Linked DNA regions of Desulfocurvus vexinensis DSM 17965. The protein of the gene in region 1 interacts with the protein of each later gene in a pairwise test. Links are inferred from orthologs where the notes say so. Each region holds a gene or a part of one and is shown in the gene's direction. Other genes may lie near its edges.

Region 1 (9,014 bases):
CGTTGGCCCGGCGCCGGATGGCCGCGACCATGCTCACGACTGTGGGATGGATCATGTTCCCATGATAGTTTGATATCAAAGCGTCCGTCAAGAGGAAATCCTGCTGCGCGCCTTGCAGGCCTCCCCGGGCGCCCCGGGCCCGGGGAAACGGTTTACCTCCGGCCCCGGGCGGCGTATGTTCGGCCCCATGCCCGCGCGCGACAACGTCTCCCACGACATTCCCTTCCGCATCCAGAGCCCCTTTGCGCCCTGCGGCGACCAGCCCCGGGCCATCGAAGAGCTGGTGACCAACCTCGGCCAGGGCGTGCACGACCAGGTGCTGCTGGGCGTCACTGGCTCGGGCAAGACCTTCACCATGGCCAAGGTGGTGGAGGCCGTGCAGCGCCCGGCCCTGGTCCTGGCGCCCAACAAGACCCTGGCCGCCCAGCTTTTCAATGAGTTCCGCCAGCTGTTCCCCGACAACGCCGTGGAATATTTCGTCAGCTATTACGACTACTACCAGCCCGAAGCCTACCTGCCGCACTCCGACCTCTACATCGAGAAGGACTCGTCCATCAACGACGAGATCGAGAAGCTGCGCCACAGCGCCACCCACGCGCTCTTGACCCGGCGTGACGTGCTCATCGTGGCCTCGGTGTCGTGCATCTACGGCCTGGGCTCGCCGGAATACTACTCGCGCATGGTCGTGCCCCTGGAGCCCGGCCAGCGCATGTCGCGCGACCGGCTGGTGGACCGGCTGGTGGAAATCCACTACGAGCGCAACGACTACGACTTCCACCGCGGCACCTTCCGCATCCGGGGCGACGTGCTGGAGCTTTTGCCCGCCTACAGCAGCCAGAAGGCCCTGCGCATCGAGTTCTTCGGTGACGAGATCGACCGCGTCACCGAGACCGACCCCGTGACCGGCGAAATCCTCGGCGCGGTGCCCAAGACGCTGATCTTCCCCGCCAGCCACTACGTGTCCGACCGCGCCAACCTCAAGCGCGCCATGGGCGATATCCGCGACGAATTGCGTGAACGCCTGGTCTGGTTCCAGGAGCGCAACATGCTCGTGGAGGCCCAGCGCCTGGACCAGCGCACCCAGCTCGACCTGGAGATGATCGACGAGCTGGGCTACTGCAACGGCATCGAGAACTATTCGCGCTTCCTGGACGGGCGCGCCCCCGGCGAGCCGCCGCATACGCTGCTGGACTACCTGCCCGACGACGCGCTGATGTTCATCGACGAATCCCACGTGGCCGTGCCGCAGATCGGGGGCATGTCCAACGGCGACCGCTCGCGCAAGACGACCCTGGTGGACTTCGGCTTCCGCCTGCCCTCGGCCCTGGACAACCGGCCCCTGACCTTCGAGGAGTTCCTGGCCCGCCAGCACCAGACGGTCTACGTTTCGGCCACCCCGGGGCCCTGGGAGCTGGAGCGCGCCCAGGGGCTGGTGGTGGAGCAGATCATCCGCCCCACCGGGCTGGTGGACCCCGAGGTGGAGGTGCGCCCCACGCGCGGCCAGGTGGACGACCTGATGGCCGAGTGCCGCGCCCGGCGCGACGCGGGCGAGCGCGTGCTGGTCACCACCCTGACCAAGCGCATGGCCGAGGACCTCACGGAATATCTCCAGAAAATGGGCGTGGCCACGCGCTACCTGCATTCGGACATCGACACCCTGGAACGCGTGGCCATCATCCAGGCCCTGCGCCAGGGCGCCTTCGACGTGCTGGTGGGCATCAACCTGCTGCGCGAGGGGCTGGACATCCCCGAAGTGACCCTGGTGGCCATTCTGGACGCGGACAAGGAAGGCTTTTTGCGCAGCACGCGCTCGCTGGTGCAGACTTTCGGGCGCGCTGCGCGCAACACCAGGGGCCGGGTCATCCTCTACGCCGACAGCGTGACCCGCTCCATGCGCGAAGCCATGGACGAGACCGCCCGGCGCCGCGCGGTGCAGGCGCAGTTCAACCAGGAGCACGGCATCACCCCGCGCACCATCCACAAGGACCTGGAAAACATCCTGGAATCGCTGTACGCCAGCCAGCAGGAGCAGCAGGCCGCCAAGGCCGCCCCGGCGGCCCCCGGCGACGCCAAGGCCCTGGCCGCGGAAATCAAGCGCCTGGAGCGCGACATGCGCGCCGCCGCCCGCGAGCTGGAATTCGAAACCGCCGCCCGCCTGCGCGATCGCATCGGCGAGCTGCGGGAACTCATGAGGGCACTGTGATGCCGAAGCCTTCCGCCGCAAGGCCCGCCGCCCGCCAACGCGCCGCCATCCGCCGCAACAGACCCGGGGGAGTCGCCTCACGGATCCTGCGGCTCCAGCGCCGCTACGGCGCCCTGTGGCCGCTGGTCACGGGGCTGTTTTCCCTGCTGGTGCTCTTCTTCGGCGGCGTCTACGGCTACATGGTCGTGGAGGGCTGGAGCTACCTCGAAAGCTTCTACATGGTGCTCATCACCCTGGCCACCGTGGGCTTCGAGGAGGTCCGGCCCCTGTCCGACCAGGGCATGGTGCTGACCAGCGTGCTCATCCTGCTCGGGGTGGGCAACTTCGCGTTTCTCATCGGCTCCTTCACGCAGATTCTCGTGGAGGGGCGCATCCAGACCGTCTGGGGGAGGCACAGATTGCAACGCTCCATCGACAAACTGCACCGCCATACCATCGTCTGCGGCTATGGCCGCATCGGCTCCATCGCCGTGCGCGAGATCGTGCGCGAGGGGCTGCCCGTGGTCTGTGTGGAGAAGGACGACGCCCTGGCCCGCAAGATGGAGGACGACGACGTGCTCTTCGTCCACGGCGACGCCACCGACGACGAGATGCTGCGCCGCGCGGGCATCGAGCGCGCCAAATCGCTCATCGCGGCCCTGTCCTCCGAGGCGGCCAACGTCTACGTCACGCTCACCGCGCGGCAGATGAACCCCGATCTGCACATCGTGGCCCGGGCCAACGAGGAGTCGCACATCCACCGCCTGGAGCGCGCCGGGGCCGACCGCGTCATGCTGCCGCACACCCTGGGTGGCGTGCGCATGGCCCAGTCCGTGATCCGGCCCACGGTGACGAGCTTCCTGGAGCTGACGGGCTCGGACAACGGGCTGGACCTGGCCATGGAGGAACTGGCCATCTCCGACCGCTCGGAACTGGCGGGCCTGAACCTCATCGACTCCAAGATCCGCCACCGCTTCAACGTCATCGTCATCGCCATCAAGCGCCCGGACGGCCAGATGCTTTTCAACCCCCCGGCCCAGACGGTGATGCAGGCGGGCGACATGCTGCTGGTGGTCGGCGGCGACGAGGGCCTGCAAGGGCTGTGGGATATCACCAGCTAGCCGCGCGGGCGGGGCGGACGGGCAGGGCATGACGGAGCAGGCGACCGTGGAGCTGGCGCAGTTCGCGCCCGGGGCGGAGCCGGTGGTCTCGGCCATCGTCTCGGTCTACAACTGCGAGCGCTTCATCCAGGGCTGCCTGGACGACCTGCTGGAACAGACCCTGGGCCCGCGCCTGGAAATCGTGGCCGTCATTTCCGGCACGCAGCAGGGCGAGGCGGCCATCATCGACGCCTGCCGCGAGGAGCACGGGAACGTTTCGGTGGTTCGCACCCAGGCCCGCGAGAGCATCTACGCCGCCTGGACCCGGGGCTGCAAGGCCGCCCGGGGCCGCTACCTGACCAACGCCAACGCCGACGACCGCCACCGGCCCGACGCCCTGGAGCGCATGGCCGCCGCCCTGGACGCCCACCCCGATGCGGCCCTGGTCTACGCCAACTCGCTCATCACCGCCACGCCCAACCAGCGGTTCGACGAAGCCACGCCCATCGGGCGCACGGACTGGCCCGCCTTTGACCGCAAGGCCCTGTTCACCTACAACTACGTCGGGCCGCAGCCCATGTGGCGCGCCAGCCTGCACGCGCGCCACGGCTGGTTCGACCGCGATTTCCAGGTGGCCGGAGACTACGAGTTCTGGCTGCGCGTGGCGCGGACCGAGAATTTCCTGTTGCTGCCCGAGGTGCTCGGCCTGTATTACCTGGCCCCCGACACCGCCGAGCGCCGCGACAAACCCCTGGCGCGCAGCGAGACCCTGGCGGCGCGGCGGCGCTACGCCCCGCCCCGGTAGCCCCGCCGCGCCCGGCCAGACGAGGACGATCCGCCCATGACCGACGCTTCCGACGCCCCCGGGGCCCCCGGCCCCGCCGCCCGTGTGGCGGAGCTGCGCGGCCTGCTGGAATACCACAACCACCGCTACTATGTGCTGGACGACCCGGAGATCACCGACGCCCAGTACGACGCGCTGCTGCGCGAGTTGCAGGCCCTGGAGCGCGAGCACCCCGAACTGGACGACCCCAACTCGCCCACCCGGCGCGTGGGTGGCGCCCCGCGCGAGGGCTTCGAGAAGCGCGCGCACTCCCTGGGCATGTTCAGCCTGGACAACGGCTTTTCCCTGGACGACTGGCAGGCCTGGGTGGAGCGCCTGCGCCGCCTGGAGCCCGACGCCGAACTGGCCTTCTGGGCCGACCCCAAGATGGACGGGCTGGCCGTGGAGGTCATCTACGAAAACGGCGCCCTCACGGCGGCGCTGACCCGTGGCGACGGCGAGACCGGCGAGGTGGTTACGGCCAACATGCGCACCGTGCGCAACCTGCCCCTGACCCTGCGCACGGCCCCGGGCGAGGCGCCGCCGGAGCTGCTGGAAGTGCGCGGCGAGGTGGTCATCGCCAAGGCCGACTTCCACGCCCTGAACCAGGCCCAGGAGGAGGAGGGCGGCAAGGTCTTCGCCAACCCGCGCAACGCCGCCGCCGGGTCGCTGCGCCAGCTCGATTCGCGGATCACCGCCGCGCGGCCCCTGCGCTTTCTGGCCTATGGCGTGGGCCTGGCGCGCTGGGCCGGGGGCGCGCGCTCGGCCTTTGAACGCTGGGCCACCCAGGGCGAGGCCATGGCCGAGCTGGAGCGCCTGGGCCTGGGCGTGCCGCCCCGGGCCGGGCGCTGCGAGAGCCCCGAGGCTGTGGCCGCGCGCTACGAGGAAATGGCCGCCGCGCGCGACGAGCTGCCCTTCGAGATCGACGGGCTGGTGGCCAAGGTGGACGACCTGGCCCTGCAACAGGCCCTGGGCTTCACGGCGCGGGCCCCGCGCTGGGCCCTGGCCCTCAAGTTCCCCCCGCGCCAGGCGCGCACGGTGCTCGAAACCATCGAGATCCAGGTGGGCCGCACCGGGGTGCTCACGCCCGTGGCGTACCTGCGGCCGGTGAGCGTGGGCGGGGTCACGGTGGCGCGCGCGACCCTGCACAACGAGGACGAAATCCGCGCCAAGGGCGTGCTGGTGGGCGATACGGTGCTGGTGCAGCGCGCGGGCGACGTGATCCCCGAGGTCGTCGGCCCGGTGGTCGAGGCGCGCACGGGGGCGGAGCGGGAATTCGTCTTCCCCCGGGAGTGCCCGGTGTGCCGGAGCGCGGTGGTCCGCCTGGAAGGCGAGGTCGCCTGGCGCTGCGTCAACGTGTCCTGCCCGGCCGTTTTGCGCCAGGGCATCGTGCATTTCGTGTCCAAGGCCGGGCTGGACATCCAGGGCGTGGGCCGCAAGCTGGTGGAGCAGCTGGTGGCCCAGGGCATGGTCCAGTCCCCGGCGGACCTGTTCGCCCTGCGCCCGGGCGTGCTGGCGCAGATGGAGCGCATGGGCGTCAAATCCGCCGAGAACGTGGTGGCGGCCATTGCGCGCGCGCGCGAGGCCGCGAGCCTGGAGGCGCTCATCGCCGCCCTGGGCATCCGCCATGTGGGCGAGCGCACGGCGCGGACCCTGGCGGCGGCCTTCACGGACCTGGACGCCCTGGGCCGGGCCACGGTGGAGGACCTGACCGCCCTGGACGACATCGGCCCCGAGGTGGCCGGGGCCATCCGCGCCTTTTTCCGCAACGAGAACAACCAGCGCCTGCTGGGGCGGCTGCGCGAGGCCGGGCTGTGGCCCGTGGCCGCGCCCCGGCCCGAGGCCGACCCGGCCAGCCAGCCCCTGGCGGGGCGCACGCTGCTGTTCACCGGGGCGCTGCCCGTGGCGCGCGGGCAGGCCCAGGCCCTGGCCGAGGCCGCCGGGGCGCGCGTGGTCAGCGCCATATCGAAGAAGGTGGACTGGCTGGTGGCCGGGGAGAAGGCGGGCAGCAAGCTGGACAAGGCCCAGACCCTGGGCGTCGCCGTGACGGACTACGCGGGCTTCCTGGCCCTGCTGGAAGGGCGCGGGGCGCAGGCGCCGGGCGGGGCGGGCGGCCCGGGCGCCGCGCAGGGGTCTTTGCTGGATATTTCCTAGAAAATCAACCGTGAAAGGAGCGAGGGCATGAGCATTTCGATCATTGTCATGGGCGCCAAGGGGCGCATGGGCTCGACCATTGCCGGGCTGGTGCGCGCCGACCCGGAGCTGACCCTGGTGGGCGTCGTGGAGCGCGAGGGCTGCGAGGACGGGCTGGACGTCTACGGCTGCCTGTGCGGTACGGAGCTGGCGGCCATGCTGCCCGAGTTCCCCGGGGCCGTGGTCATCGACTTCACCGCGCCGCAGGTCAGCCTGGCCAACGCGCGGACCTGCGCCCGGCACGGCAACCCCATCGTCATCGGCACCACGGGCCTGTCCGCCGAGGAGCAGGCCGAGCTGCGCGCCGTGGCCGCACAGGGTCCGGTGTTCTGGTCGCCGAACATGAGCGTGGGCGTGAACGTGCTGCTCAAGGTGCTGCCCGAGCTGACGCGCGCCCTGGGCGAGAGCTACGACATCGAAATGGTCGAGCTGCACCACAACCAGAAGAAGGACGCCCCCAGCGGCACGGCGCTCAAGCTCGCCGAATGCCTGGCCGGGGCGCGGGACTGGGACCTGGCCGAGGTCGGCGCCTACTGCCGCGAGGGTATCATCGGCGCGCGGCCCAAGAAGGAAATCGGCGTGCAGACCATTCGCGGCGGCGACGTGGTCGGCGTGCACACCGTGTACTTCATGGGCCCCGGCGAGCGCATCGAGGTCACGCATCAGGCCCATTCGCGCGAGAACTTCGCCCGGGGCAGCCTGCGCGCCGCCAAGTGGATGGCGGGCCGTGGGGCCGGGCAGCTGTACTCCATGCAGGACATGTTCTAGGGGCGCGCAAACGGCGAGTTGCCGCGTTGCTCAAAAAGTCCAAGCCCGCGCGCTGCCTTGTTGCGCGTCGGGCTTGGATTTTTTTTGCGTCTGGCGGTGCATGGCTGTTGTGCGGTTGGGGGAGGGGAATATGCCGTGCCGTTCGCGTGGGGTGCGCTGTGCCGCGCGGAGCGGTGCCCCTGGCCGGGGGGGCGGGCAGCTTTTTCAACAGACAGCCAGGGGCGGGCCCTGCGGGCGGCGGGGATTTCAGGCTCCGGGGCGCCGGATGGCGCGCGCCCGGGGCGGGCAGGGTGCGCCTGGCGGGGGGGCACGCGCGGCGGTGGGTTTTCATGGGCGCTGCCGACAACGGCGCGTGGCCCGGGGAGGCGCCGCGCGTATGCGTTGCGCCCGGTCAGCCGGGCCTGCGGCTGCGTGATCGACGAGGATGCGCCGCGCGTGCGGTTGCGCCTGGGGCGCGAGGCAGCTATGCTGGGCGCGGCGCCCGCCGCCGTCCGCGCGGGGCAGGGCGCTGCTGCCAGGGCATGGAACGGCCACAACCGCCGCAAGGCGCGGGGAGGACGACATGGGCCGCAAGGCGCACAGGGAGCCGGTGGACGCGCCGGAGTTGCGGGAGGCCGCCCGGGGCTGGGGCACCACGGTGCTGCGTGTGGCCGACACGGCGCGGCTGGCAGGGCTGGAAACGGAGCCCGCCGACCTGCTGGCGGCCTTCCCGCGCGCGGTGAGCATCGCCGTGCGCCTGTCCGACCCCATGCTCGACGCCATTGTGGACCGGCCCACGCCGCTGTATTCGTCGCATTATACGCGGGTCAACGCCGTGCTGGACGACATCGCCGTGCGCGTGACGAACCTGCTCCAGTCCGGCGGCGCGCAGGCCCTGCCCATCCCGGCCAGCCAGATTCTCGACTCCGAACGCTGGACCTCCTACCTCTCGCACAAGGCCGTGGCCATCGCCGCCGGGGTCGGCTGGCAGGGCAAGAGCCTGCTGGTGGTCAGCCCCGACCACGGCCCGCGCCTGCGCCTGACCACAGTGCTCACCGACGCCCCCCTGCGTCCCGACGCCCCGCTCAAGAACCGCTGCGGCCGCTGCACCAAATGCCGCGACGCCTGCCCCGCCGGAGCCATCCGCGGCGCAAACACCACCACCCACTTTTCCACCCGCGACGAAGCCCTGGACTTCGCAAAATGCGTCACCCAGGTCAGGGATGTTTTCGGGGGATTGCCGCACGTCGCGGGGCTGCTTTGCGGCGTTTGCGTGTCGGTGTGTCCGTGGGGGCGGGGGTGAATTATTGAGTGGGTAATGAGTTGTTATCAGAAAGTGTTGTTCATGGTGTCTTTTTTATTACATATTACATTGAGTGATGACCTCTTATCCGGAGCTGCTGATGTCTGGTCTTGGAGAAGTATGGATGTGGAATGTTGACCCCGTGTGGAGTCATCATGCCTCAATGATTAAGGAGAGTATCCTTTCAACAGAATCTTGTGATGATTTTTCTAGGCATCACCATTTAATGGGGTGCTTGTATTTTGGTATTGGTGTTATTGAGTCATTTCTTAATAAAATGATGCGAAATGTAATGGAAAATGAACTAACTAGTGAGGACGAAATATTTAAGCATCTAAGGAAAACGAGTTTTAATGTAAAAAAAATGAAATGGCCATCGGTTATATGTGGTAGAGAAGTGCATATCCCAGATATGTATATGTCTACAATAGATAGTTGTAACGTCTTGAGAGGAGAGATTACGCATCCAAAAAGGAGAGATCATTCAATATATAGAGATCTTGAGGAAGTTGGTCCTGCTGCTTTTGCCGAGGCTGTTACATGTTTCATTGTATATATTTATCAAGAGAAAGAAGAGGTGTTCCCCTATTGGCTTTTGGGGTGGAATTGTGTTGGGATGAATGGAGATGTGGCTTGCATGGAATTGTCAAATAATTTGAATGGGTT
Region 2 (9,147 bases), on another replicon or contig:
GTCAAGGCCGAGGAGGCCATCGAGGAAATCCGCAAGGGGCGGATGATCATTCTTGTGGACGACGAGGACCGGGAAAACGAGGGCGACCTGACCATCGCCGCCGAATTCGCCACGCCCGAGGCCATCAACTTCATGGCCACCCACGGGCGCGGGCTGATCTGCCTGTCCATGGCCCCGCCGCTGGTGGAGCGCCTGCAACTGCCGATGATGACCACCAAGAACGAGTCGGGCTACGGCACGCCGTTCACGGTGTCCATCGAGGCCCGCCGGGGCGTGACCACGGGCATCTCGGCCTACGACCGCTCCACCACCATCCTCACGGCCATCAGCGACACCGTGAGCCCCGAGGACATCGTGACCCCCGGGCACGTCTTCCCCCTGCGCGCCAACCCCGCCGGGGTCCTGGCCCGCGCCGGGCAGACCGAGGGCAGCGTGGACCTGGCCAAGCTGGCCGGGCTGCGCCCCGCCGGGGTCATCTGCGAGATCATGCGCGAGGACGGCAACATGGCCCGCATGCCCGACCTCGTGGAGTTCGCCAAGAAGCACGATCTCAAGATCGCCACCATCCGCGACCTCATCGAATACCGCATGAAGTTCGGCAACATGGCCGTGGACAAGGTGGCCGAGGCGCGGCTGCCCTCGTGCTACGGCGGCGAGTTCACGGCCCACGCCTACCTCTCGCAGGTGGACGGCAAGGAGCACCTGGCCCTGGTCATGGGCAAGATCACCCCCGGCGAGCCGGTGCTGGTGCGCGTGCACAGCGAATGCCTGACCGGCGACGTGCTGGGCTCCATGCGCTGCGACTGCGGCGGCCAGCTCCAGGCGGCCATGCAGATGATCGCCGCCGAGGGCAAGGGCGTGCTGCTCTACATGCGCCAGGAGGGCCGGGGCATCGGCCTGTGCAACAAGATCCGGGCCTACGCCCTGCAGGACGAGGGCTACGACACCGTGGAGGCCAACCGCAAGCTCGGCTTCAAGGCCGACCTGCGCGACTACGGCATCGGCGCGCAGATCCTGGTCTCCCTGGGCGTGACCAAGATGCGGCTCATGACCAACAACCCCAAGAAGATCGTGGGGCTGGAAGGCTACGGCCTGGAGGTCGTGGATCGCGTGCCCGTGGAGATCACCGCCTGCCAGTGGAACCACACCTACCTGGAAACCAAGAAGACAAAGATGGGCCACCTCCTGCACCTGGACGCGGAAGACAAGCGCGCCTAGGCCCCGTGGCCCCATCCCCCAAGGAGAAAACGCAATGCACCATATCAAGACCATCGAGGGCCAGTTCCAGGCCCAGGGCCTGCGCTTCGCCCTCGTGGCCGCCCGCTTCAACGACTTCATCGTGGACCGCCTGGTGGGCGGCGCGGTGGACTACCTGACCCGCAACGGCGCCACGCGCGAGAACATGACCCTGGTGCGCGTGCCCGGGGCCTTCGAGATGCCCCTGGCCGCCAAGAAGCTGGCCGCCAGCGGCAACTACGACGGCGTGATCTGCCTGGGCGCGGTCATCCGTGGCGCCACCCCGCATTTCGACTTCGTGTCCGGCGAGGCCGCCAAGGGCATCGCCCACGCCATGCTGGAAACGGGCGTGCCCATTGGCTTCGGCGTGCTGACCACCGACACCCTGGAGCAGGCCATCGAGCGCGCCGGGTCCAAGGCCGGCAACAAGGGCGTGGAAGCGGCCTCGGCGGTGCTGGAAATGGTCCGGGTCATGGAGCAGCTCTAGCCCATGCACGCAACCAAGAAAGGTGGCCGCCGCTCGGGCCGCCGCCGCGCCTTCGAGGTGCTCTACGGGCTGTGCTTCGCCCCGCCCGAGGGCGATGACACGGCGCGCGCCGTGGCCCTGGCCCCCGAGGCGCGCCAGGAGCAGGACCAGGACACCCCCCCCGAGGCCTGCGACCCCTGCGACGCCGACGCCGACGGGCGCGACTCGGGCCGCGAGGAGTTCGCCCGGGCCCTGGTGGCCGGGGTCTGGGCCCGGCGCGACGAGCTGGACAAGACCATCACCGGCTTCTCGCAGCACTGGAAGCTGGCGCGCATCGCCCGCGTGGAGCTGACCATCCTGCGCGTGGCGCTGTACGAGATGCTCTACCTGGACGACATCCCGCTCAAGGTGGCCATCAACGAGGCCGTGGAGCTGGCCAAACGCTACGGCGACGACAACTCCAAGAACTTCGTGAACGGCATCCTCGACGCCGTGGCCAGGGCCGTGGAACATGGTGAACTTAGGGTTCGTTAAGGACGCCGCGCAGTGCCCCCGGGGCACGCCCCGCGTGGTGGTGGGCAAGGCGCCCGGCGGCGGCCCGACCCTGCGCGCGTGGCACGAGCGCCGCAGCCAGAGCGTCGAGCTGCGCTGGAACGTGGCCTGGGGCAGCGAGCTGGCCCAGTGGTCGCGGGACATGGCCCTGGCCCTGGCCGACCTGCGCTGGCCCGCCTGGAGCCTGGACGCCCAGAGCGTGGCCGACGCCGCCGAGCTGCCCCCCGGCCAGCGCCTCACGGGCTGGGGCCTGGAGTTCTGGGCCCACTACCGCACCGCCGGCGACGTGTACGTCATCATCGGCGACGACGGACGCAAGGCCGCCCAGCGCAGCGTGGACGCCTGGACCCGGGCCTTCGCCCATGTGGCCTTCGACCAGCGGCTCGACATCGACCTCCAGGTGCGGCACAAAACCGAGGAACTCAAGGACAAACCCGTGCGCAGGACGCTTTTCCGGCTGTTCCCCGCGCTGTTCAACCGCCAGTAGACGCCCCCGCAGGCGCAAGCAAGGAATTCCCATGCCCGAAAGCGTGTACGCCCCCGAGGCCATCGAGGCCAAATGGCAGAAGACCTGGGAAGAGCGCGGCATCTTCAAGGTCCAGGTCGATCCCTCCCGCCCCAAGTTCTACGTGCTGGAAATGTTCCCCTACCCCTCGGGGCGCATCCACATGGGGCACGTGCGCAACTACTCCATCGGCGACGTGGTGGCGCGCTTCAAGCGCATGCAGGGCTTCAACGTGCTGCACCCCATGGGCTGGGACGCCTTCGGCCTGCCCGCCGAGAACGCGGCAGTCAAGCACAACACCCACCCGGCCAAGTGGACCTACGAAAACATCGCCACCATGCGCACCCAGCTGCGCCGCCTGGGCTACTCCTATGACTGGGACCGCGAGCTGGCCACCTGCCACCCCGGCTACTACCGCTGGGAGCAGCTCTACTTCCTCAAGCTGCTGGAAAAGGGCCTGGCCTACCGCAAGAAATCGCCCGTGAACTGGTGCCCGAGCTGCCACACCGTGCTGGCCAACGAGCAGGTGGAGGAAGGCCTGTGCTGGCGCTGCGATTCCGCCGTGGAGCAGCGCGAGCTGGAGCAGTGGTTCCTGCGCATCACCGACTACGCGGGCGAGCTGCTCGACTGGCTGGACAAGCTGCCCGGCTGGCCCGAGCGCGTGCTGACCATGCAGCGCAACTGGATCGGCCAGAGCCTCGGCTCGGAGCTGGAATTCCAGGTCCAGGGCATGGACGAGCGCGTGGCCGTGTTCACCACCCGGCCCGACACCCTCTACGGCGCGACCTTCATGAGCCTGGCCGCCGAGCACCCCCTGGTGGAAAAGCTGCTGGCTGCCTGCCCCGACTCCGAGCTGGCCGAGCAGGCCCGGGCCTTCGTGCACAAGGTCCGCAACATGGACCGCATCGTGCGCGGCGCCGACGACCTGGAAAAGGAGGGTGTGTTCACCGGGGCCTACTGCGTGAACCCCGTCACCGGCGCGCAGATGCCCATCTGGGTCGCCAACTTCGTGCTCATGGGCTACGGCACCGGCGCGGTGATGGCCGTGCCCGCCCACGACCAGCGCGACTTCGAGTTCGCCCGCAAATACGGCCTGCCCATGCAGGTGGTCATCCAGCCCGAGGGCCAGACCCTGGACCCCGCGACCATGGACGCCGCCTACGCCGCCCCGGGCGTGCTGGTCAACTCCGGGCCCTTCGACGGCCTGCCCAACGAACAGGCCAAGGCAGCCATCACCGACCATCTGGCCCACAGCGGCCTGGGCAGGACCACCGTCAACTACCGCCTGCGCGACTGGAACGTCTCGCGCCAGCGCTACTGGGGCGCGCCCATCCCGGTGGTCTACTGCGAGCGCTGCGGCGTGGTGCCCGTGGCCGAGGCCGACCTGCCCGTGCTGCTGCCCCTGGACGTGAAGACCCTCCCCGACGGCAAGAGCCCCCTGCCGGAGACCGACAGCTTCCTGGCCGCCACCTGCCCCACCTGCGGCGGCCCCGCGCGGCGCGAAACCGACACCATGGACACCTTCATGGAGTCGTCGTGGTACTTCATGCGCTACGCCTGCGCCCGCGACGAGGCCACGGGCCTGGACCCCGAGGCCCTGAAATACTGGCTCAACGTGGACCTGTACATCGGCGGCATCGAGCACGCCATCCTGCACCTGCTCTACTCGCGCTTCTACGTCAAGGCCCTGCGCGACCTGGGCGTGGTGGACCTGGACGAGCCCTTCACCAACCTGCTGACCCAGGGCATGGTGCTCATGGACGGGTCCAAGATGTCCAAGTCCAAGGGCAACGTGGTGGACCCCGACGACATGATCCGCACCTACGGCGCGGACACCACGCGCCTGTTCTGCCTGTTCGCCGCGCCGCCGGAAAAGGACCTGGAGTGGAGCGAGCAGGGCGTGGAAGGCGCCTCGCGCTTCCTCAAGCGCCTGTGGCGGCTGGTGGACGAGCTGCTGCCCGTGCTCTCGCCCGTGGGCCCCTGCGCGGCCATGGACGGGGCCGCCCTCAGCGAGGCCGCCCGCGACCTGCGCCGCAAGGAGCACCAGACGGTGCAGAAGGTCCAGCGCGACATCATGGCCAACTTCCAGTTCAACACGGCCATCGCGGCGGTGATGGAGCTGGTCAACGCCCTGTACCTGGCCAAGGACGAGCTGGCGGGCGCAGCAGACGGCGCTCGGGCGCTCTCCTCGGCCATCAGCTCGGCCCTGGTGGTGCTCTCGCCCGTGGCCCCGCACCTCTGCGAGGAGCTGTGGCAGCGCATGGGCTACGACACCCTGCTGGCCAGCGCACCCTGGCCCGCCCACGACGAGGCCGCCCTGGCCGTGGACGAGGTCACGGTCATCGTGCAGGTCAACGGCAAGGTGCGCGGGCGCGTGGCCGTGCCCGCCGGGGCGGACGGCGCGCAGATGCAGGCCCTGGCCCTGGCCGAGCCCAACGTGGCCAAACACCTGGAAGGCCACACCGTGCGCAAGGTCATCACCGTGCCCGACAAACTCGTGAACATCGTGGTGGGGTAGCGTCATGCAACGGGTTCTTCACGTCCTGGCGGCACTGGCCCTGGGCCTGGTTCTGGCTTCCTGCTCCGGCTACCGCAACTCCGCCGAGCCGGACGCGCCGCTCAAGCTGCCTGCGGACTGCCGCAGCCTGTTTTTGCGCACCGTGACCAACCCGACCATGGCCCCCGGCCTGGAAGCCACCCTGCGCTCGGCCCTGCGCGACGAGCTGACCCGCCGGGCCCGCGTGGCCTGGGCCTCGCGCGAGGCCGCCACGGCCTATGTGGACGTGACCGTGCACCGCTTCACCTCCCAGACCTCGCTCACCGGCTCCGACGACGAGACCCTGAAATCCAGCGCCAGCATCTCGCTGACGGTGGAGATCTTCCGCCGCTCGGACGGCGCGCTGGTCTGGTCCGCCGACAAGGTCGGCGCCAGCGAGTCCTTCACCGGCAACGACCGGACCCAGGCCGAGGCCAACGTGCTGGACATGGCCGTGCGCCGCGCCGTGGACCGCATGGCCCAGAACTACTGACGGAGCGCCCATGGCCCAGCCCCCAGGCAGACCCGGCTTCAGCTTCCTGCTGTGCCCCGACCCGGAGCTGATCCGCCAGCGCCTGGACGCCCTGGTGGCCGAGCACGGCCAGGGCCGCCCCTGGGAGCGGCGCGTCCACTGGGGCGACGAGGAGCTGCCCGGCTCCTTCTGGGCCGACCTGACCGTGCCCGACCTCATGGGCACGCCCCGGCTGGTGGTCGTGCGCCGGGCCCACAAGCTGCTCAAGGAAACCTGGGACAAGCTGACCCAGCCCCTGGGCAGCTTCAACGCCGCCATCTGGCCCGTGTTCTGCCTGGAGGCCGAGGCCGACCGCAAGGGCCCCAAGCCCCCGGCGGTGCTGGTCAAGACCAGGTTCTGGCCCGTGGCCGAAAAGCGCGGCTGGGTCTGGACCTCCCCGGGCCTGACCCCCCAGGGCATGGAGGACTTCGTGCGCGCCCACGCCGCCCGCGCCGGGCTGACCGTCGCCCCCGACGCCCTGCGCGCCCTGTGCCAGGCCCTGCCCTGCGACGCCCTGGGCGCGAAGAACGAGCTGGACAAGATCGCCCTGGCCGCCGGGCCCGGCGGCGCCATCACCGGCGAGCACCTCGGCCTGGTCTCCTTCGAGGTGGGCATGGACGTCTTCGCCTTCATCGCCGCCATCATCGAGGGCCGCTCCAGCGATCAGGTCTGGAAGAAGGTCCTGGACAACCGCCAGACCAGCGCCAGCGACGACATCTTCTTCGCCTTCCTCTCCCTGCTCCAGCGCGAGGCGCGCCTGCTGTGGGAGCTGGCCAGCGGCGAGCCGCCCTCGGCCTGGATGCCCCCCGGCGCCCAGCGCGCCAAGGCCGAGGTGGCCCGGCGCGTGGGCCCCCGGGCCGCGGCCCGGGTCTTCGACCTGGCCATGCAGGCCGAATTCGGCGTCAAGACCGGCCAGCGCAGCCCCGAGCAGGCCTTCGAGGCCATGATCATGGGCCTGCACGCCGCATTCGGCGCCAAATCGGCCCCCGCGCGCCGCTAGCGCCCCTGTTTCGGGTTGAATCCCCCTCCCCATGCGGGTAGAAGTGGCCTTGGAGCCCGGTTTCCGGGCCAAACCACGCCAGCCCCCCTTGCCAGCCGGGCAGGAAGTGCTCATATGAAGCAGGAACCGCATTACACGGGCCACCGGGAGCGCCTGCGCGCCAGGCTGCTGCGCGACCCGCGCCAGCTCGCCGACTACGAGCTGCTGGAGCTGCTCCTGGGCCATGTGCTGCTGCGGCGCGACACCAAGCCCCTGGCCAAGGCGCTGCTGCAGCGCTTCGGCACCCTGCGCGAGGTGTTCGCCGCCCGGCCCGAGGACCTGCGGCGCGTGCCCGGCTTCGGCCCGGCCCTGGAGGCCTTCTGGGCCCTGTGGCGCGAAACCTGGGCCCGGCTCTCCGAGAGCCCCCTGCGCGAACGCCAGGTGCTCGACGGGCCGGACAGTGTGGCCGCCATGGCCCTGGCCCGCCTGGCCGACAGGACCACCGAGGAGTTGTGGCTGGCCCTGGTGGACGCGAAAAACAGGCTGGTGGGCTGGGAGCGCGTGGGCCAGGGCACGGTGGGCGAGGTGGCGGTGCCCGTGCGCGAGGTGCTGCACGCGGCCATCCGCTTCGAGGCCCACGGCATCATCCTGGTGCACAACCATCCGGGCGGCGACCCCGCGCCCTCGGAGAGCGACAGGCGCTTCACCCGCCGCCTGGACGAGGCGGCCAAGGCCCTGGGCCTGCGCCTGCTCGACCACCTGGTGGTCGCTTCGGGGGGCTATCTGAGCTTCAGGAGCCAGGGCCTGCTGGACTGACCGGCGGCCAGGGCAAGGACGAAACGGACGCACACCGGACAAGCGGCGCCAAGCCCCGCAAGGAGGACAGCCCATGATCCGCAGCCTGCAATCCATCGTCACCGGCACGGTCCAGGGTGTGGCTTTCCGCGCCTGGGTCCAGGGCCAGGCCCAGAGCCTGGGCGTCACCGGCTGGGCCCGCAACCTGGCCGACGGCGCCGTGGAAATTCTGGCCCAGGGCGACGAGGCCGCCGTGCAGGAGCTGCGCGACCGGCTGCTGACCGGTTCGCCCCTGGCGCGCGTCCAGGACGTGCGCTCCAAGTGGATCGACTACGACAAGCGGCACGACCGCTTCGAAATCAGGACCTGACCCGGGCCCCCGGCCCGGATCTCGCCGCCCGCGCCCGGCGCCACGGGCGCGTCCCCCCAGCGTGGCTGCGGGCCGGGTTTCGCTCGGCCTGCGGTCCGGTACGCCCCAAAAACGGCCCTCCCGGGCCGAAAAGGAACCATAGATGAGCAACGACACCCTGGAAAACATCCTCGTGCTCGCGGACGCGGACCCCAAGGAGGGCGAAGGGCAGGACCAGAAGCCCAAGATCCCCACCGAGGTCCCCGTCCTGCCCGTGCGCGACATCGTGGTGTTCAACTACATGATCCTGCCGCTCTTCGTGGGCCGCGAGCACTCCGTGGCCGCCGTGGAGACCGCCCTGGCCGGCGACCGCCACATCCTCATCCTGACCCAGAAGGACGAGCGCGTGGACGAACCCGGGCCGGACGACCTCTACGACGTGGGCACCGTGGGCCTGATCATGCGCATGCTCAAGATGCCCGACGGGCGGCTGAAAATCCTCGTCCAGGGCCTGTCGCGGGCCCGGGTGGCGGAGTTTACCGGCCAGGGCCCCGGGCTGACGGCGCGCATCGAGCTGCTCGAAGAGCAGGAGATCACCGATCTGACCAGCGAGCACGAGGCCCAGGTGCGCGCCGCCAAGGAGCAGAGCGAGCAGATCATGAACCTGCGCGGCGTGTCCTCGCCGGACATCATGGGCGTGCTCTCCAGCGTGGACGACCCCGGGCGCCTGGCCGACCTGGTGGCCTCCAACCTGCGCATGAAGGTCGCCGACGCCCAGACCATCCTGGCCTGCGTGGACCCCATCGAGCGCCTGCGGCTGGTCAACGCCCAGCTGGCCAAGGAGGTCGAGGTCGCCGGGATGCAGGCCAAGATCCAGTCCATGGCCAAGGAGGGCATGGACAAGGCCCAGAAGGACTACTTCCTGCGCGAGCAGATGAAGGCCATCCGCCGCGAGCTGGGCGACGGCGGCGACGACGCCGAGGAAATCGAGGAACTGCTCGAGGCCCTGGCCAAGGCCAATCCGCCCGCCGAGGTCATGCAGGAGGCCGAAAAGCAGCTCAAGCGCCTGGGCTCCATGCACCAGGACTCCTCCGAGGCCACGGTCATCCGCACCTACCTGGACTGGATCATCGAGCTGCCCTGGAACCGCCAGACCCGCGACCGCCTGGACATCAAGAAGGCCGAGCAGATCCTCGACGAGGACCACTACGACCTGTC

Evidence for each region.
Region 2: the proteins of ligA (region 1) and leuS interact in binary tests that used the Escherichia coli proteins (3 or more experiments, as listed by UniProt). The link is inferred for Desulfocurvus vexinensis DSM 17965 from one-to-one orthologs.

Annotation. Positions count from the first base shown.
Region 1 is NZ_JAEX01000005.1:148,918-157,931, forward strand. The notes cover bases 3,707-6,691. They hold ligA (NAD-dependent DNA ligase LigA), read left to right. Parts: upstream 3,707-4,123; coding sequence 4,124-6,259; downstream 6,260-6,691. Other genes in these bases: G495_RS0106175 (glycosyltransferase), read left to right, coding at 3,707-4,087; dapB (4-hydroxy-tetrahydrodipicolinate reductase), read left to right, coding at 6,287-6,691. Outside these bases: G495_RS0106160 (MarR family winged helix-turn-helix transcriptional regulator), read right to left, coding at 1-55; excinuclease ABC subunit UvrB, read left to right, coding at 188-2,203; G495_RS0106170 (potassium channel family protein), read left to right, coding at 2,203-3,303; more of G495_RS0106175, read left to right, coding at 3,332-3,706; more of dapB, read left to right, coding at 6,692-7,066; G495_RS0106190 (4Fe-4S double cluster binding domain-containing protein), read left to right, coding at 7,629-8,348; G495_RS21640 (hypothetical protein), read left to right, coding at 8,449-9,014. UniProt on the Escherichia coli protein: DNA ligase that catalyzes the formation of phosphodiester linkages between 5'-phosphoryl and 3'-hydroxyl groups in double-stranded DNA using NAD as a coenzyme and as the energy source for the reaction.
Region 2 is NZ_JAEX01000001.1:65,795-74,941, reverse strand. What follows is about bases 2,407-5,524. They hold leuS (leucine--tRNA ligase), read left to right. Parts: upstream 2,407-2,772; coding sequence 2,773-5,277; downstream 5,278-5,524. Other genes in these bases: lptE (LPS assembly lipoprotein LptE), read left to right, coding at 5,282-5,524; G495_RS0100280 (hypothetical protein), read left to right, coding at 2,407-2,741. Also shown: G495_RS0100295 (bifunctional 3,4-dihydroxy-2-butanone-4-phosphate synthase/GTP cyclohydrolase II), read left to right, coding at 1-1,218; ribH (6,7-dimethyl-8-ribityllumazine synthase), read left to right, coding at 1,253-1,723; transcription antitermination factor NusB, read left to right, coding at 1,727-2,236; more of G495_RS0100280, read left to right, coding at 2,214-2,406; more of lptE, read left to right, coding at 5,525-5,788; holA (DNA polymerase III subunit delta), read left to right, coding at 5,799-6,806; RadC family protein, read left to right, coding at 6,921-7,601; G495_RS0100255 (acylphosphatase), read left to right, coding at 7,675-7,950; lon (endopeptidase La), read left to right, coding at 8,093-9,147.